One region of the Rossellomorea sp. GAMAL-10_SWC genome, then DNA from elsewhere that is predicted to be linked to it. Evidence: riboswitches for the same ligand, from Rfam matches in the RefSeq annotation. Region 1 holds a riboswitch; the other holds the start of a gene.

Region 1 (8,037 bases):
TTCAGTTCGAACGCTAGTTGAGTATGCTCATACAGCGGGAAGTATCAATATAACATATAAAAGTTCGGTTTCATTAATTGAAGGAACAAAGGCACATCAAAAAATCCAAAAAGAATATGGTGAAGAGGATGTAAAAGAACGACCTATATCCGGCACTATAACATTGGATCGATTGGTGTTTCAGATAGAAGGCCGTTGTGATGGATTATTATTTAAGGATGATCAATATATAATAGAAGAAATTAAATCAACAATGAAGGATTTGAATGAAATAAATGAAAATTCATATCCTGTTCATTGGGCACAAGCAAAAGTTTATGGATATTTTATTTGTGAAGAATTACAGCTTGAAAAGATTACACTTAGACTTACATATATTAATATTTTAACTGAGCAGAGAATAAGCTTCGATCTTTTGTTTACAAAGGATGAATTAACAAATTACTTATACAAAATGCTAGAAATTTATTATCCTTTTGCAAAATGGAAATACGATCATATTGAGTTAAGGAATGAGTCAATAAAAGAATTAAATTTTCCTTTTCCTTCTTTCAGAAAAGGTCAAAGAAAGTTAGCTGGAGCGGTATATCAAACGATTCAGGAAGGTAATAATTTATTTGCTGTTGCACCAACCGGAATAGGAAAAACGGTTTCAACTATTTTTCCCACTGTTAAAAGTATTGGTGAAAATAGTATAAATCGAATGTTTTACTTAACTTCTAAGACGATTACTAGGACTGTTGCTGAAGAAGCGTTTAAGCGCATGACAGATCAAGGGCTTTGTATAAAGTGTACGACGATTACAGCAAAAGATAAAATCTGTTTTAAAGAAGAGACGTTGTGTCAAAAGGATTATTGTGAATATGCCAATGGTTATTATGACCGGATAAATGATGCTGTTCTTGATATTCTTTCATCGGAAAAAGCGCTAACTAGGGATAAAATAGAAGAATATGCACGAAAACATACAGTCTGTCCTTTTGAATACTCATTAGATTTATTAAATTCTTCAGATGCTATTATTTGTGATGTAAATTATATTTTCGATCCACGAGTATCGTTAAAAAGATTATTTGATGAGCATAAACGAAGTTCAGTTTTATTAATTGATGAAGCTCATAATCTTGTTGATCGGGCAAGAGAAATGTACTCTGCAAGTCTATTCAAATCTAAATTTTTAGAGTTGAAAAATAGATATAAAAATTTAAAAGATGAACTTTATGCCATAATAAATGAAATAAATAAGCGATTGATTGAATTAAGAAAGAAATGGAAGGACGTTGTATCACCAGTTTCAAAAGAAATTGATGAGGATTTATTGGAACTTCTACATACATTTAATGAAATCGTCGAAATAAAATTACAGGAAATGGACGAGGACGAAAATAAACAACTTTTACTTGATACTTATTTTGAGTCGCTCAACTTCGTCAAAATTGCAGAGTTTTTTGATGAAAATTACGTATGCTACTATGAACTTTATAAAAGTGAAGTTCATTTAAAGTTGTTTTGCCTAGATCCTTCTAAAGTAGTAAATGACGTCATAAAAAAATTTCGCTCAACAATTTATTTTTCAGCTACTTTAACACCAATTCAATATTTTCAAGATATGCTTGGTGATCAAAGCCGCGATTATACAATTTCAATCGATTCTCCTTTTCATAGTGAACAACTGGAAGTAACAATTGACCCACTTTCAACACGATATCAAGATCGTGAAAGAAATTTAGAAAGATTAATTGATTCGGTGTATAAAGAAATTACGAAAAGAAAAGGTAATTATTTAGTTTTTTATCCGTCTTATCAATATTTAATTCAAAGTGTTGATTTATTTAAAGAGAAATACCCTAACATAAAAACAATCGTTCAAGAAAATGGTATGACTGAAATTGAACGAGAAGAGTTCCTTTTACGGTTTGATAGTCATAATGAGGAAACATTAGTTGGCTTTGCTGTATTAGGTGGGATATTCTCTGAAGGGATCGATTTAAAGGGTGATCGATTAAATGGTGTCGTAGTAGTTGGTGTAGGGTTGCCGCAAATTTGTTTAGAAAGAAATATTTTAAAGGAGCATTTTCATTCGGTTGGAAAAAATGGGTATAATTATGCATATGTCTTTCCAGGTATGAATAAAGTAATGCAAGCTGGAGGAAGAGTTATTCGTTCTGAATCAGATGAAGGGACTTTATTACTAATTGATGACCGATATAAGAGCACTCTTTATCAAAGTTTATTACCTGAAGAATGGAAATGAAAAGCCAATAATTAAATAACGAAAAAAAATGATTGATAATTATCAGAGTTTTTAATATACTTATCAATATAATTAAATAATCTTATCAAGAGCGGTGGAGGGACTGGCCCGACGAAACCCGGCAACTCTAGTGAAAACTAGAAAGTGCTAAATCCTGCAGGTGAAAAACCTGGAAGATAAGAGCGATATGTATATTTTGCGGACATAACCACTTCTTATTTTTTAAGAAGTGGTTTTTTATTTGACTAAAATGGGGGATTTATAATGACTAACACAAAAGAGGCTTTAAACACGAATAAAAAATCGATTGAAACAGTAGCTGTACATGGAAGCAAAGGCTATGATCCATTAACTGGTGCGATTAGTTATCCAATTTATCAATCTGCTACATTTAAACATGCAGGACTTCATCAATCGACTGGATATGATTATGCAAGATTACAAAATCCCACTCGAGAAGAAGTCGAAAATACTGTAGCAAAATTAGAAAGTGCAAATTTTGGAGTTGCATTTTCAACTGGAAATGCAGCCGTTACTGCAGTATTAAGCTTATTTAAAAAAGGTGACCACTTAATTGTTTCAGATGATTTATACGGTGGAACATATCGTTTATTCGAAGAAATTTATTCACCATATGGACTTGAGCATAATTTTGTTGATACGACTGAAATTGAAAATATTCTTGATGCACTTAAACCGAATACAAAAGGAATCTTTATTGAAACACCATCAAATCCAATGATGAAAGTAACGGATTTAAAAAGAGTAGTAGAGATTGCAAAAGAAAGAGATATTATCGTGATTGTTGATAATACATTTTTAACACCTTATTTCTTTAGACCAATTGAATTAGGGGCAGATGTTGTTGTTCATAGTGGAACAAAGTATTTAGGTGGCCATAATGATACACTTGCTGGTTTTGTCGTGACTAATTCAGAATATACGAATGAACGAATTCGTTATTATCAAAAATCAACAGGTGCAACTTTAGCTCCATTTGACTCTTGGTTAATCTTAAGAGGAATTAAAACATTACATTTACGTATGGAATACAGTCAAAAAAATGCGATTGTACTTGCAAAATTTTTAGAAAATCATCCAAATGTTACTGAAGTGTATTATGTAGGATTACCAACGCATAAAGGATATTCAATTATTAAAGAACAAGCAACTGGATTTGGTGCAATGATTTCATTTAAAGTGAAAGATTTAAGTTTAGTTGAACAGGTTTTAGGAAGCGTAAAAGTCATCACATTCGCAGAAAGCTTAGGTGGAGTTGAATCCTTAATTACGTATCCACATACGCAAACTCATTCAGAAATGCCAGAAGAATTTAAAAGAAAGCTTGGTCTAGATGACCATACACTTCGATTATCTGTTGGTATTGAACATATTGATGATTTATTAAATGACTTAGAAAATGCATTGGGGTGATGAGCATGCAATTTGGAACGAAATTAATTCATAACGGAAATGAAATAGATCAGGCAACAGGCGCATTAAGTATTCCAATTTATCAAACTTCAACATTTCATCAATTTGATATAGAGAATTTTGGTAAGTACGACTATGCAAGAAGTGGAAACCCAACAAGGGAAGCGTTGGAAAATACAATTGCAATATTAGAAAATGGCGTTCGCGGTTTTGCGTTTTCATCAGGGATGGCTGCAATCTCATCTGTATTGTCTTTGTTCTCAGCTGGAGATCATATTGTCATCTGTGAAGATGTTTATGGAGGAACATTTAGAATAGCGACAAAAGTATTAAATCGTTTCGGAATCGATTTTACTTTCGTGGACGCATCTAATCTACAAGAGATTAAAGCCGGAATAAAGCCAAATACAAAAGGTCTTTATTTAGAAACACCGTCTAACCCTCTTTTGAAAATTACTGATTTAAGTAGTGCAATCAAAATAGCAAAAGAAAATGACATACTTGTCATTGTAGATAATAGTTTTTTATCACCATATTTACAAAGACCATTAGACTTAGGAGCTGATATTGTCGTTCATAGCGCAACAAAATTTATTGCAGGCCATAGCGATGTAATCGGAGGATTAGCGGTCGTAAATTCAGAAGAACTTGCAAATGATTTATACACAATCCAAAATTCATTCGGAGCAATTTTAGGTCCACAAGACTGTTGGCTAACATTAAGAGGATTAAAGACGTTAAAAGTTCGTATGGATGCTTATGAACAAACTGCATCAAAATTAGCAAATTGGCTTTTAGAACAAGAAGAAGTTGAGGACGTATATTACCCAGGACTAAAAGATCATCCCGGTCACGATGTTCATTTTGAGCAAGCTACTGGAGGAGGAGCAGTCCTTTCATTTACACTAAAAACGATTGAACAAACGACAAGTTTCCTACAATCAGTCGAAAACGTTGCAGTTGCAGTTTCATTGGGTGGAGTTGAGACAATTGTTTCATATCCTGTAAAAATGTCTCATGCTGCAATACCGCTCGATGTTCGTGAAAGATTAGGCGTAAAAGATACATTAATAAGAGTGTCCGTTGGTTTAGAAGATATTGAAGACTTGATTGCAAGCTTCCAAAAAGCATTAAATGCAGGAGTAAGAGAAAAACAAGAAGTGCAAGAATAGGGAAAACGATTAATTACAATGGAGAATCAATCCGAGAAATCATTACCTTATCTTAAAAATCCCACAATGGAATTTCTGTGGGATTTATTTATTTTATATTATTTAATTTTGCACTTTTGAAGATGCTTACATAAGATGTAAATTTTAAGTAGTATAAATGATTTTATATTTACATGATCATGAAAGGAATATTTCACCATCACCAATTTCCTCTTGAATTACCTCAGCTGCACCAATAAGTGCCAATGCGTTACCAACTATTTGAACTGAATCAGAAAGAACAATTTTTCTTTGTAACTCAAGTAAATCTTTTTTATCTGAAGTGAACAATTGCTTAGAAACGAAAAAAGCTACGGATAATTGACCGGCTGTACCAATCCACATTCCCGAAATAATATCTTTTTTCCCTTGAAAGATTGGATCTTTGTCGATTGAATATAATTTTGATAATGTAATCGTTTCGTATAATTGTGCAACTGCTTTAACCCATGATGCAGCAACAATTTTTCTTTCAAGACTTGCTTGTAATTCCTCATCTTCTAAATTAGTTTTCTGATAATGATCTTTACCATCCTTTACCTTTATATTTTCTGCTAGCATCTTTTCCATCTCCAATATAAATATCTGTTATTTATATAACTATTCAACTTGATGTGATTGTGATTCTATCTAATAGGATATTTTCGTTATTCAATGATTAACTTTTAGTTAAATTAGATGAAATAAACAAATTGTTAATTTATAAATAATCTGAAGTCAATTAATTAATATTCAAGTTTGAATTGTCTAAAATTTGTTAAAAAAGCTAATTGACAGATGGAAATTTCTAATGAATAGGTTTCACTTTGTTTATAAGCGAATATTTTTTGTAAAAACACAAAAAAATGTTCGTGTTTTTACTTGAAACGTATTCTGATTGATGGTATTCTATTTTAGGTTGATCAAATGAAATAATTTAAACCTTATTTGGAGGTATATATAGATGTATGATGTTATCGTTGTTGGAGCAGGACCTGCTGGAATCTTTACTTGTTATGAATTAACTTTAAAAATGCCTAATGCTAAAGTAGTACTTGTTGATAAAGGACATGATATATTTGCAAGACATTGCCCAATTTTACAAAAGAAAATTGAAAAATGTCCTCCTGCTGCAGGTAAAAAAGAATTTTCAGGTTGCTTACCAGCTTGCTCAATTACAAATGGATTTGGTGGTGCTGGAGCATATTCAGATGGAAAATTTAATATTACAAGCGAATTTGGTGGATGGATGACAGATTACTTATCAGATTCACAAGTAGTAGAATTAATTAAATACGTAGATAAAATTAATTTAGAACATGGCGCAACTGAATCGATTACGGATCCTTTAACAGAAGAAGTTAGAGATATTGAACGTCGTGGTTACGCAGCAGGACTTAAATTATTACGTGCACAAGTTCGTCATTTAGGAACAGAACAAAATTTAGAAATTCTAAAAAGCATTTATGAGTATTTAAAAACGAAAATCGATATGAAGTATAAAACTGAAGTAGAGGACTTAATAACTGAAAAGGTTGAAGGTACTCATATCATAAAGGGAATTAAATTAAAAAAAGGTGAAGAATTACTTGCTGAGAAAGTTGTAATTGTACCTGGACGTGATGGATCAAAATGGTTAACTGATGTTATGAAAAAACGTCGTTTAAAAATGTCAACGAATCAAGTTGATATTGGTGTTCGTGTTGAGACTTCAAACGTAGTAATGGAAGAGATTAACAAGCACTTATACGAAGGAAAATTCGTATTTAATACTAGTGTGGGTACAAAAGTCAGAACATTCTGTAGTAATCCGTCTGGACACGTAGTAGTTGAAAACCATTCAGGTATTATGACTGCTAATGGACATGCTTATAAAGACCCTAAATTAGGAAGTCCAAATACAAACTTTGCCTTATTAGTATCGCATCAATTCGCAGAACCATTCGACAAACCAAATGAATATGCGCACGAGGTTTCACGCCTTGCAAACATGCTTTCACACGGTGGAGTAATCGTACAAAAATACGGAGATATTTTAAGAGGTCGCCGTTCAACTGAAAAACGTATAAAAGAAGGCTTTTTAGAACCAACTTTAAAAGAAGCAGTACCAGGAGATTTAGGATTAGTTTTACCATACAATACTATGAAAAGTTTGATTGAAATGGTAGAAGCATTAAATCATGTAACTCCAGGTATTGCTGCAGAACATACACTTTTCTACGGCGTAGAAGCAAAATTCTATTCAGCTCGACCAAAGCTAAATGAACATTTTGAAAGTGAAATCTCTGGATTATATCTAGGTGGAGATGGAGCAGGAGTTACTCGTGGTTTAGCTCAAGCAAGCGCATGTGGCGTATGGATTGCTCGTGATATCGTTACAAAAATCGGAAATAAAGAAAAAGAATTAGTTACTGTTTAATACTTAATTAACAAACCTCTAGTGCATTTGATAGCAATAGAGGTTTGTTTTGTTAGACTAGACCTTTGATCATTATTTTGGTATTTGGCTTGATAAAGAATTAACGAGACTATTTTGAAGAGGTATAATTTAAATAAAAACTAAAAGGGGGTTTGTGATATCTTGAAATTAAAACCTAAATAATGTAGATGCGGGTTCTATCGTTAAAAAAGATGTTCCTTCTAATACTGTAGTGGCAGGTAATCCTGCGAAAGTTATTAAAAGTATATAAAATGAAATTTATAGCGAATTAGATGAAATTATAAATATAATACAAATCTATATGAGGTGAAAACAATGGATAATGGCGCAGATGTTTTGATTGTTATCGATTTGCAAAATGGTGTATGTTTCAGCGGTGATCACTTATTTGAATTACAGAATTTAATCAGTAAAGTAAATAAAAGAATCTCATTATATAGGGAATTAAATAAACCAATTATTTTTGTTCAACATTGTGATGAAGAATTAGTAGTTGGAGAAGAACTTTGGGCGATACATCCTAATCTAGATGTAGAAGAACAAGATTATTTTATTCATAAAATACATGCAAATTCTTTTTTCAAAACGAACTTAAAGAGTGTTTTAGATCAATTAGCAGTACATAGAATAGAATTTTGCGGTGCTCAAACTGAATATTGTATGGATGCAACAATTAAATATGCACATGGAATAGGTTACGAAAACTTCATGGTAAACGG
Region 2 (8,037 bases), 400 kb from region 1:
TTCCATCTAAAAAAGATTTTTATGAGGCTTTGTTAATAAGTGTAAATAATAGAATCTTTGGTGATAAATAGATTCTATTAAAAAATTATGATGACGACAATAATAATTGCACTGTTTTCTGCTACAATTGCATTTTTTTTCAAAATCGATTAAGTAAAAAGTAAGTTAAAACTAATTAATGCTTTATAAGTTGAAGTAGTTTATCCTTCATCTGGGACTAATTAGTTTTACATCCTCTTACATTGGCAAAACTAATGATAAAAGGAGGATGCAAAAGTGACGCAAGATCGATTTGAAGAAGCATATGAAATGTATAGAAATCAAAGTGATGACGAACAAATGATGGTAGAGGAATCAGTAAATCAGGACAAGGAACATATTGTTGCTGTTCGTAAAAATGAAGATGGTGATTTAATTGGTTTTAGAACAAGTTTGAATCGTGAACTAAATTATCTTCAAGCTTTACAGGAAGCAAAAAATGGAAATTTAGCACATGTAGATGTAATCCATAAGTATGGTCGTGATATCCTCAGAAGTGAACCGGATGGTATAGCAGAGAATAATTTGAGTAATTTACCGGAGTTTTAAGTCAAAAATGAAGTGAACCCACTAGGAATTTTCCTCGTGGGTTTTTTATTAGATCTACTCATTTTTCGTCAAGTTAAAATGAACTAGAGTGAACATAATTGCAAATAGATTTCAAGATCAACATTCTCAATCATGATGAGGCATCTTCTATTTAAATCTTAGCATAGCTTGTCCACGCTTTAAAAATATGAGTCTGTAAGTGGGTAAGTCATTTATTCTGTTCTATTCAGTCTATTTAATCTTGGCAATTGGAATTGTTCGCCGTTTGCTTCTTCAGTCCCAGCGCTTTCGTTGTGTTCGGAATCTGTTCTGATTTTGCTTCTTTTGATTTTGCTGTCTCTGATTTTAATTCCTTGCTGTCCGCCTAATTCATCGTTATTTCTTCCAGCAATACCGCTTCGACCATTTCCATCTGCAAATTGCGAACGTTCATTTGCTGTTTGGCTATTGTCTCTAGCATTTTGTCCGCCTTGATTTGCGTTCATTCCAACATTTCGATTAATTTGTCCTCCGCCTTCAGCTCTTTGTTCGACTTGGATGCGATTCTCTTTAATTTCAATGTTGAAAAAATTAAAATTGATTGGACCATCTTGATTAGCTGCCGCAAGCACCTCTTGAATTTCTTCTTTTAAAGCTTTGAAATCTTCAAATTCTACTGCCATACTAAAAACCCTCCTTACTATCAATACACTCACTATATTCAGTTTTAATAGTTTCTGATTAGACATTTAATAGATTTTCAATTTAAATACTTTAGAATAAAAGTTTGAAATTCCCACTAAAATTTGTTGTTTTTCCAATTAACAGGTACTAATTACACAGAATAATTCATTATTTCACATTTAAATCATAGATTAGTAATGGAGTGTGATCTAGTTGAATCCTTTTTTAATAAAAATAGTAAAATCATTTTGCGGTGTTATTGTTATCGACCTGTTATTACTCATTTATTGCTTGTTACTAGGTAGCTATTTTCATATTTTACATTCATTTACTTGGTTTGGGTTTAAAATAATTGTTTTACCTTTTAGCCTTTTAGCTTTTATAATTTCAATTGTTTATTTTAGTAAAAAAATAGAAATCGAGGAATCAGAAGAAATTGATGAACTTGAAGAAATTGAAATTGAGCATTCAACAAGAATGGAAAAATACCATCAGGATGAAAAAAATTGAACTGAGGTGGTAAAATGGACCTCGAAAATATTGTTTTACGAAATATTGAAGAGCGGATCAAACGTCTTAGAGCAAAACAAGATGAAAATGGTTCTTGGGAATATTGTTTTGAAGGTTCATTAATAACGGATAGTTTTATGATTTTATTAATGAATGATCTTGAATACAAAAATCAAAAGGTCATTGATGGGATTATTGATCGGATTATCAATCTTCAACATCCGAATGGAGCATGGAAATTATACGAGGATGAAAAAGATGGAAACTTAAATGCTACAGTACAAGCTTACATAGCTTTATTACTCTCAAAAAAGTATACAAAAGAACATTCAAGTATGAAGAAAGCTGAAAAATTTATTCGTGAAAACGGTGGTATTAAAAAAACGCATTTTATGTTAAAAATGATTCTAGCCACTCATGGTTTAATTGAGTATCCTAAATTATTTTACTTTCCAATGAGTTATTTTTTGCTACCAGATAAAATGCCGTTAAGTTTATTTGATTTAAGTAATTATGCTAGAGTTCATTTAGTTCCAATGATTCTTTGTATAAATAAGCGATTTAAAGTGAAATTGGATGATGATCTAACTATCGATCATCTTTTGGAAACTAGTGAGGTAGAATGGTTTTACGAGGAGCGAGGGAGTTTTTATCAATTTTTACTTGAGGAAGGTAAGAAGCTAGCTTCGTATCCTCTCTATTTTCACCAGAAAGGATATGAAAAGGCTGAGAGATTTATTCTGGATCGTATTGAAACTAATGGAACTTTTTACAGCTATGCTACTTCTACGTTTTATATGATTTATGCTTTAATGGCTTTAGGCTATGAATCTACTTCATCTGTCATTCAAAATGCGCTACAAGGACTTCTTTCATATGCAGCCGATACTGAAGCAGGTCTTCATATTGAAAATTCGCCATCAAAAGTTTGGGATACTGCATTATTGTCATATGCAATTCAAGAAGCTGGTTACCACGTAAGTGATCCGATTGTTTCGAAATCCACAAACTACCTAATTAAGAAACAGCAAAATATGTATGGTGACTGGAAGGTTCATGCTAAAAATTTAAGTCCTGGTGGTTGGGGCTTCTCTGATGTTAATTCTTTTATCCCAGATAATGATGATACTGGTGCAGTTTTAAGGGCGTTAACTAGAAGTTCTTTGGATCAGTCCACAATTCATGAAAGTTGGTTAAGGGGAGTTCATTTTTTACTTGGACTTCAAAATGATGATGGTGGTTGGGGAGCTTTCGAAAAAAATGTTACAAATAAATGGTTAACATTTTTACCAATTGAAAATGCAAAAGATGCAATCATCGATCCTTCAACTGCAGATTTAACTGGACGTATTTTAGAATTTATTGGAAACTATACGACGATTTCAAACGATGATCCGATTGTGAAAAAGTCGGTTAATTGGCTTTTAAAAAATCAAAAATCAAATGGTAGTTGGTATGGTAGATGGGGGATTTGTTATATTTATGGGACTTGGGCAGCGATTACTGGGCTCAGAGCCGTTGGAATACCTAAAAATCATGAGGCAATTAAAAAAGCTGAGGAATGGTTAGTTAGTATTCAAAATGAAGACGGAGGTTGGGGAGAATCGGGTCTTTCACCTGTTAAAAATAAATATGTTGCTTTAAAATTTAGCACTCCTAGTCAAACAGCGTGGGCAGTCGATACTTTACTTTCAATTCGTAATAAAGAAGATGAAATAATTAGAAAAGGGATTAAATTTTTAACTACTCAAAGTGAATTATCAAATAAAGCATTAACTTATCCAACTGGATTAGGATTACCTGGTCAGTTTTATATTCACTATCATAGCTATAATGAAATTTATCCGCTATTAGCACTAGCACACTATAAAAATAGTTAAATAATACTATTATGTAAACAAAATAAATTTATTTTTGGAAATCTTTCCATAAATGTCTTTTCTTTATCATATAAATATAGTAAACTGTTTTATATTGAACATAACTAAATAATCCTTATCGAGAGTGGTGGAGGGACTGGCCCTTTGAAACCCGGCAACTTTAGCGAAAGCTAAAAAGTGCTAAATCCAGCATGTTTAAAACATGAGAGATAAGGCGTAATCTGTACTTAAACGTCATTCTCTCATTTTTTTGAGAGAATGACGTTTTTTATTTTATCTAAACGGGAAGTGATTGAATGGGCTTATTGGAAAAGTTAAAAGATGGAATTGTTTTAGGTGACGGTGCAATGGGAACACTTTTGTATTCTGGTGGACTTCACAGCTGTTTTGAAGAACTTAATATTACTGAGCGTGATCGAATCATTCATATACATGAACAATATATAGATGCTGGCGCAGAAGTGATTCAAACAAATTCGTACGGTGCTAATGCTGGAAAACTGAGACAATATGGTTTGGAAAAGCTGGTTAAGCAAATTAATCAAATGGCTGTTAGAAATGCTAGAGCGGCATCAAAAGGAAGAGCTTTAGTAATCGGTGGTATAGGTGGAATGAAATATGTAGGTTCAACTTTTACGACACCTTTAGAACGTGAAATGATGCTGCTTGAGCAAGCTTCAGCGTTACTAGAAGAAGGCGTAGATGGGATCATGCTTGAAACATTTTATGATGAAAATGAATTATATGATGCTTTAAATCTATTAAGAGGAAGAACAGATTTACCAATTATTGCACAAGTAACACTACAAGAAATTGGCGTCATGCAAAGTGGCCAATATATCGAAAAAATACTTCCTAATTTAATCGATTTGGGTGCAGATGTAGTCGGAATCAATTGTCATCTAGGACCACTACATATGTTGGAGTCATTAAATACTGTTTCATTACCAACGAATGGTTACTTATCGGCATTTCCTAATTCAGGATTACCTCTATACAATGAGGGAAAATACGTATACAAATCGAATCCAGAATATTTTGAAGATATGGCAAAACCATTTATTGAACAAGGTGTAAGACTAATCGGTGGATGTTGTGGTACAACACCAGCGCATATCGCTGCTTTACGAAGTAAGATTGATACTTTACAGCCTGTTACAAAAAAAGAAGTGAAAAACAGAACAATTAAAATTACAATCCCTAAGCAAGAAGAACAAAAGAATGAAACTATTGCAGAAAAGGCAAAAAAGAGAACGACGATCATTGCAGAACTAGATCCACCAAAAACATTACAAACTAGAAAGTTTTTTGAGGGAGCGAAAGCATTACATAGCGCAGGGGTTGACGCAATTACGCTAGCAGATAATCCACTAGCTTCACCTAGAATTTCGAATGTGGCAATGGCATCACTACTTCAAAGATTGGATGTACCAGTCTTGACGCATTTAACTTGTAGAGATCGTAATATGATTGGACTTCAATCTCATTTAATGGGGCTATCCACTTTAGGATTAAATGAAGTTCTTGCTATTACAGGCGATCCAGCAAGGGTAGGAGATTTTCCAGGTGCAACTTCAGTATATGATGTAGCATCACTTGAACTAATTCGAATGATTAAAGAAATGAATGAAGGTAGACTTTATTCCGGTAAAAGCTTAGGAAATGGAACGAGATTTTCTGTCGCTGCAGCTTTTAACCCGAATGTTCGAAAATTTGATGCGGCAATTAAAAGACTTGAAAAAAAGGTCGAGGCGGGAGCGGATTATTTTTTAACGCAGCCTATTTATGATTTTGAAACGATTGATAAGTTATATGAGGCAACTCGTCATATTAAACAGCCAATTTTTATCGGAATTATGCCATTAGTTAGTAAGAAGAATGCTGATTTTATCCATTACGAAGTTCCAGGAATTACTTTATCTGAAGAGGTAAGAAACAGAATTTCATCAGTGGAACCAGAGAGAGCAGTTGATGAAGGGAAAAAAATTGCAAAAGAGCTTATTGATTATGTTAAGGATAAATTTAACGGCATTTATTTTATCACTCCATTTTTGAAGTATGAAATAACAGAGGACTTAATTCAATTTACTAAAAGCAGCAATAAAGAGGAGATTCAACTATGAAAACTTTAGATGTAGCATTAAAAGAAAAAATATTACTTCTTGATGGAGCAATGGGAACGATGATCCAGCAAAGAAATTTAACAGCAGAAGACTTTGGGGGTGAAGAATACGAAGGTTGTAATGAATATTTAGTTGTTACAAGACCGGATGTTATTCAAGAAATTCACGAGGAATATATATTTGCTGGGTCTGACATTATCGAAACGAACACATTTGGAGCAACGAATATTGTTTTATCCGATTATAATTTACAGCATTTAGATATTGAATTAAATGAAATTGCAACAAGGATTGCAAAGCAAGCAGTTGTGGCATCGGGTAAAGATGTATACGTAGCAGGAGCGATGGGTCCAACAACAAAAGCAATCAGTGTTACAGGTGGTGTGACTTTTGAAGAATTAATTACTGCATATAATCGACAAGCAACTGGCTTAATTAATGGTGGAGTAGATGTTTTATTAGTTGAAACTTGTCAAGATATGAGAAATGTTAAAGCTGCTTGTATTGGGATTAGTAATGCATTTAACGAATTAAATAAAAAATTACCAGTTATGATTTCCGGAACGATTGAACCAATGGGAACCACATTAGCAGGTCAAACAATTGATGCTTTTTATTTAGCCATTGAACATATTTCTCCTATTTCAGTTGGCTTAAACTGTGCAACAGGACCTGAGTTTATGAGAGATCATGTTCGTTCATTGTCAGATCTATCTGAGACATTTGTTTCATGTTATCCAAATGCTGGTTTACCAGATGAAGATGGACATTATCATGAGTCACCAGAATCTTTAGCGCACAAAGTACGCGATTTTGCTGAACAAGGATGGATCAATATTATAGGTGGTTGTTGTGGAACAACTCCGGAACATATTAGAGCAATGAAAGAAGCTGTAAGTGGAATATCTCCTCGTCAACCTAAAAAAAGAGAGGATCATGCGGTTAGTGGGTTAGAATCACTTCGCTATGATGATAGTATGAGACCACTTTTTGTCGGTGAAAGAACAAACGTTATTGGATCGCGTAAATTTAAAAATTTAATCGCTGACGGAAAATTTGAAGAAGCTTCAGAAATTGCGAGAGCTCAAGTGAAAAAAGGTGCTCATGTCATCGACGTATGTATGGCAGATCCTGATCGTGATGAAGTTGAAGATATGGAAAATTTCGTAAAGCAATTAGTTAATAAAGTAAAAGTACCAATCATGATTGATTCAACTGATGAAAAAGTAATTGAATTAGCACTGACATATATTCAAGGTAAAGCGATTATTAATTCGATTAATCTTGAAGATGGGGAGGAGCGATTTGAGAAAATTTTACCTTTCATTCATAAATATGGTGCTGCCGTTGTAGTGGGTACGATTGATGAAGATGGGATGGCAGTATCGGCAGAAAGAAAATTAGAAATTGCAAAAAGAAGTTATCAACTATTAACTGAAAAATATAAAATTCGTGCGACAGACATCATTTTTGATCCGCTTGTTTTCCCTGTTGGAACAGGTGATACACAATATATCGGTTCTGCAAAAGCAACAATTGATGGCATTAAATTAATAAAAGATCAATTTCCGCAGTGTTTAACGATTTTAGGTTTAAGTAATATTTCATTCGGTTTACCAAACGCTGGTCGTGAAGTGTTAAATGCCGTTTTCTTATATCATTCTACAAAGGCTGGACTTGATTACGCGATTGTAAATACTGAGAAACTAGAACGATTTGCTTCAATTCCTGCAGAAGAACGTGAGCTTGCTGAGAATTTATTATTCCATACGTCTCAAGAAACATTAGATAAATTTGTTGAGCATTTTAGAAATTCAGTAAAGAAAGAAGAAAAACCGAAAGAACAGCTTCCAATTGAAGAAAGATTAGCTGCGTGTGTAATTGAAGGTTCAAAACAAGGATTAATAGAAGATCTACAAGCTTGTCTCGACCGTGGTGACACACCGTTAAATATTATTAATGGTCCACTAATGAGTGGGATGGATGAAGTTGGAAGACTTTTCAATAATAATGAGCTAATCGTAGCTGAAGTATTACAAAGTGCAGAAGTAATGAAGGCATCTGTAAACTTTTTGGAGCAATTTATGGAGAAAACTGAAAGCTCTAGAAAAGGAAAAGTCATTTTAGCAACTGTTAAAGGTGATGTTCATGATATCGGAAAGAATTTAGTCGATATTATTTTGACGAATAATGGCTTTGATGTTGTCAATTTAGGTATTAATATTCGACCAGATGATTTAATTACAAAGATTCGTGAGAACAAACCCGACATA

Evidence for each region. A riboswitch is a leader RNA that binds a small molecule or an ion and turns the genes downstream of it on or off. The one in region 1 is predicted to bind S-adenosylmethionine.
Region 2: it holds a riboswitch for S-adenosylmethionine, as region 1 does, so the genes downstream of both, V5E38_RS08275 (bifunctional homocysteine S-methyltransferase/methylenetetrahydrofolate reductase) here and V5E38_RS06150 (trans-sulfuration enzyme family protein) in region 1, are expected to answer to the same signal.

What each region holds. Positions count from the first base shown of each region.
Region 1 is NZ_CP144911.1:1,285,871-1,293,907, forward strand. It holds gene V5E38_RS06145 (helicase C-terminal domain-containing protein) at 1-2,254, shown strand, start outside; SAM riboswitch class I at 2,334-2,437, shown strand; gene V5E38_RS06150 (trans-sulfuration enzyme family protein) at 2,519-3,688, shown strand; gene V5E38_RS06155 (trans-sulfuration enzyme family protein) at 3,694-4,860, shown strand; gene V5E38_RS06160 (hypothetical protein) at 5,038-5,460, opposite strand; gene V5E38_RS06165 (NAD(P)/FAD-dependent oxidoreductase) at 5,843-7,297, shown strand; gene V5E38_RS06170 (cysteine hydrolase family protein) at 7,634-8,037, shown strand, end outside.
Region 2 is NZ_CP144911.1:1,689,686-1,697,722, forward strand. It holds gene V5E38_RS08255 (DUF3892 domain-containing protein) at 340-588, shown strand; gene V5E38_RS08260 (hypothetical protein) at 801-1,250, opposite strand; gene V5E38_RS08265 (hypothetical protein) at 1,465-1,761, shown strand; gene V5E38_RS08270 (terpene cyclase/mutase family protein) at 1,776-3,641, shown strand; SAM riboswitch class I at 3,754-3,857, shown strand; gene V5E38_RS08275 (bifunctional homocysteine S-methyltransferase/methylenetetrahydrofolate reductase) at 3,938-5,764, shown strand; gene metH (methionine synthase) at 5,761-8,037, shown strand, end outside.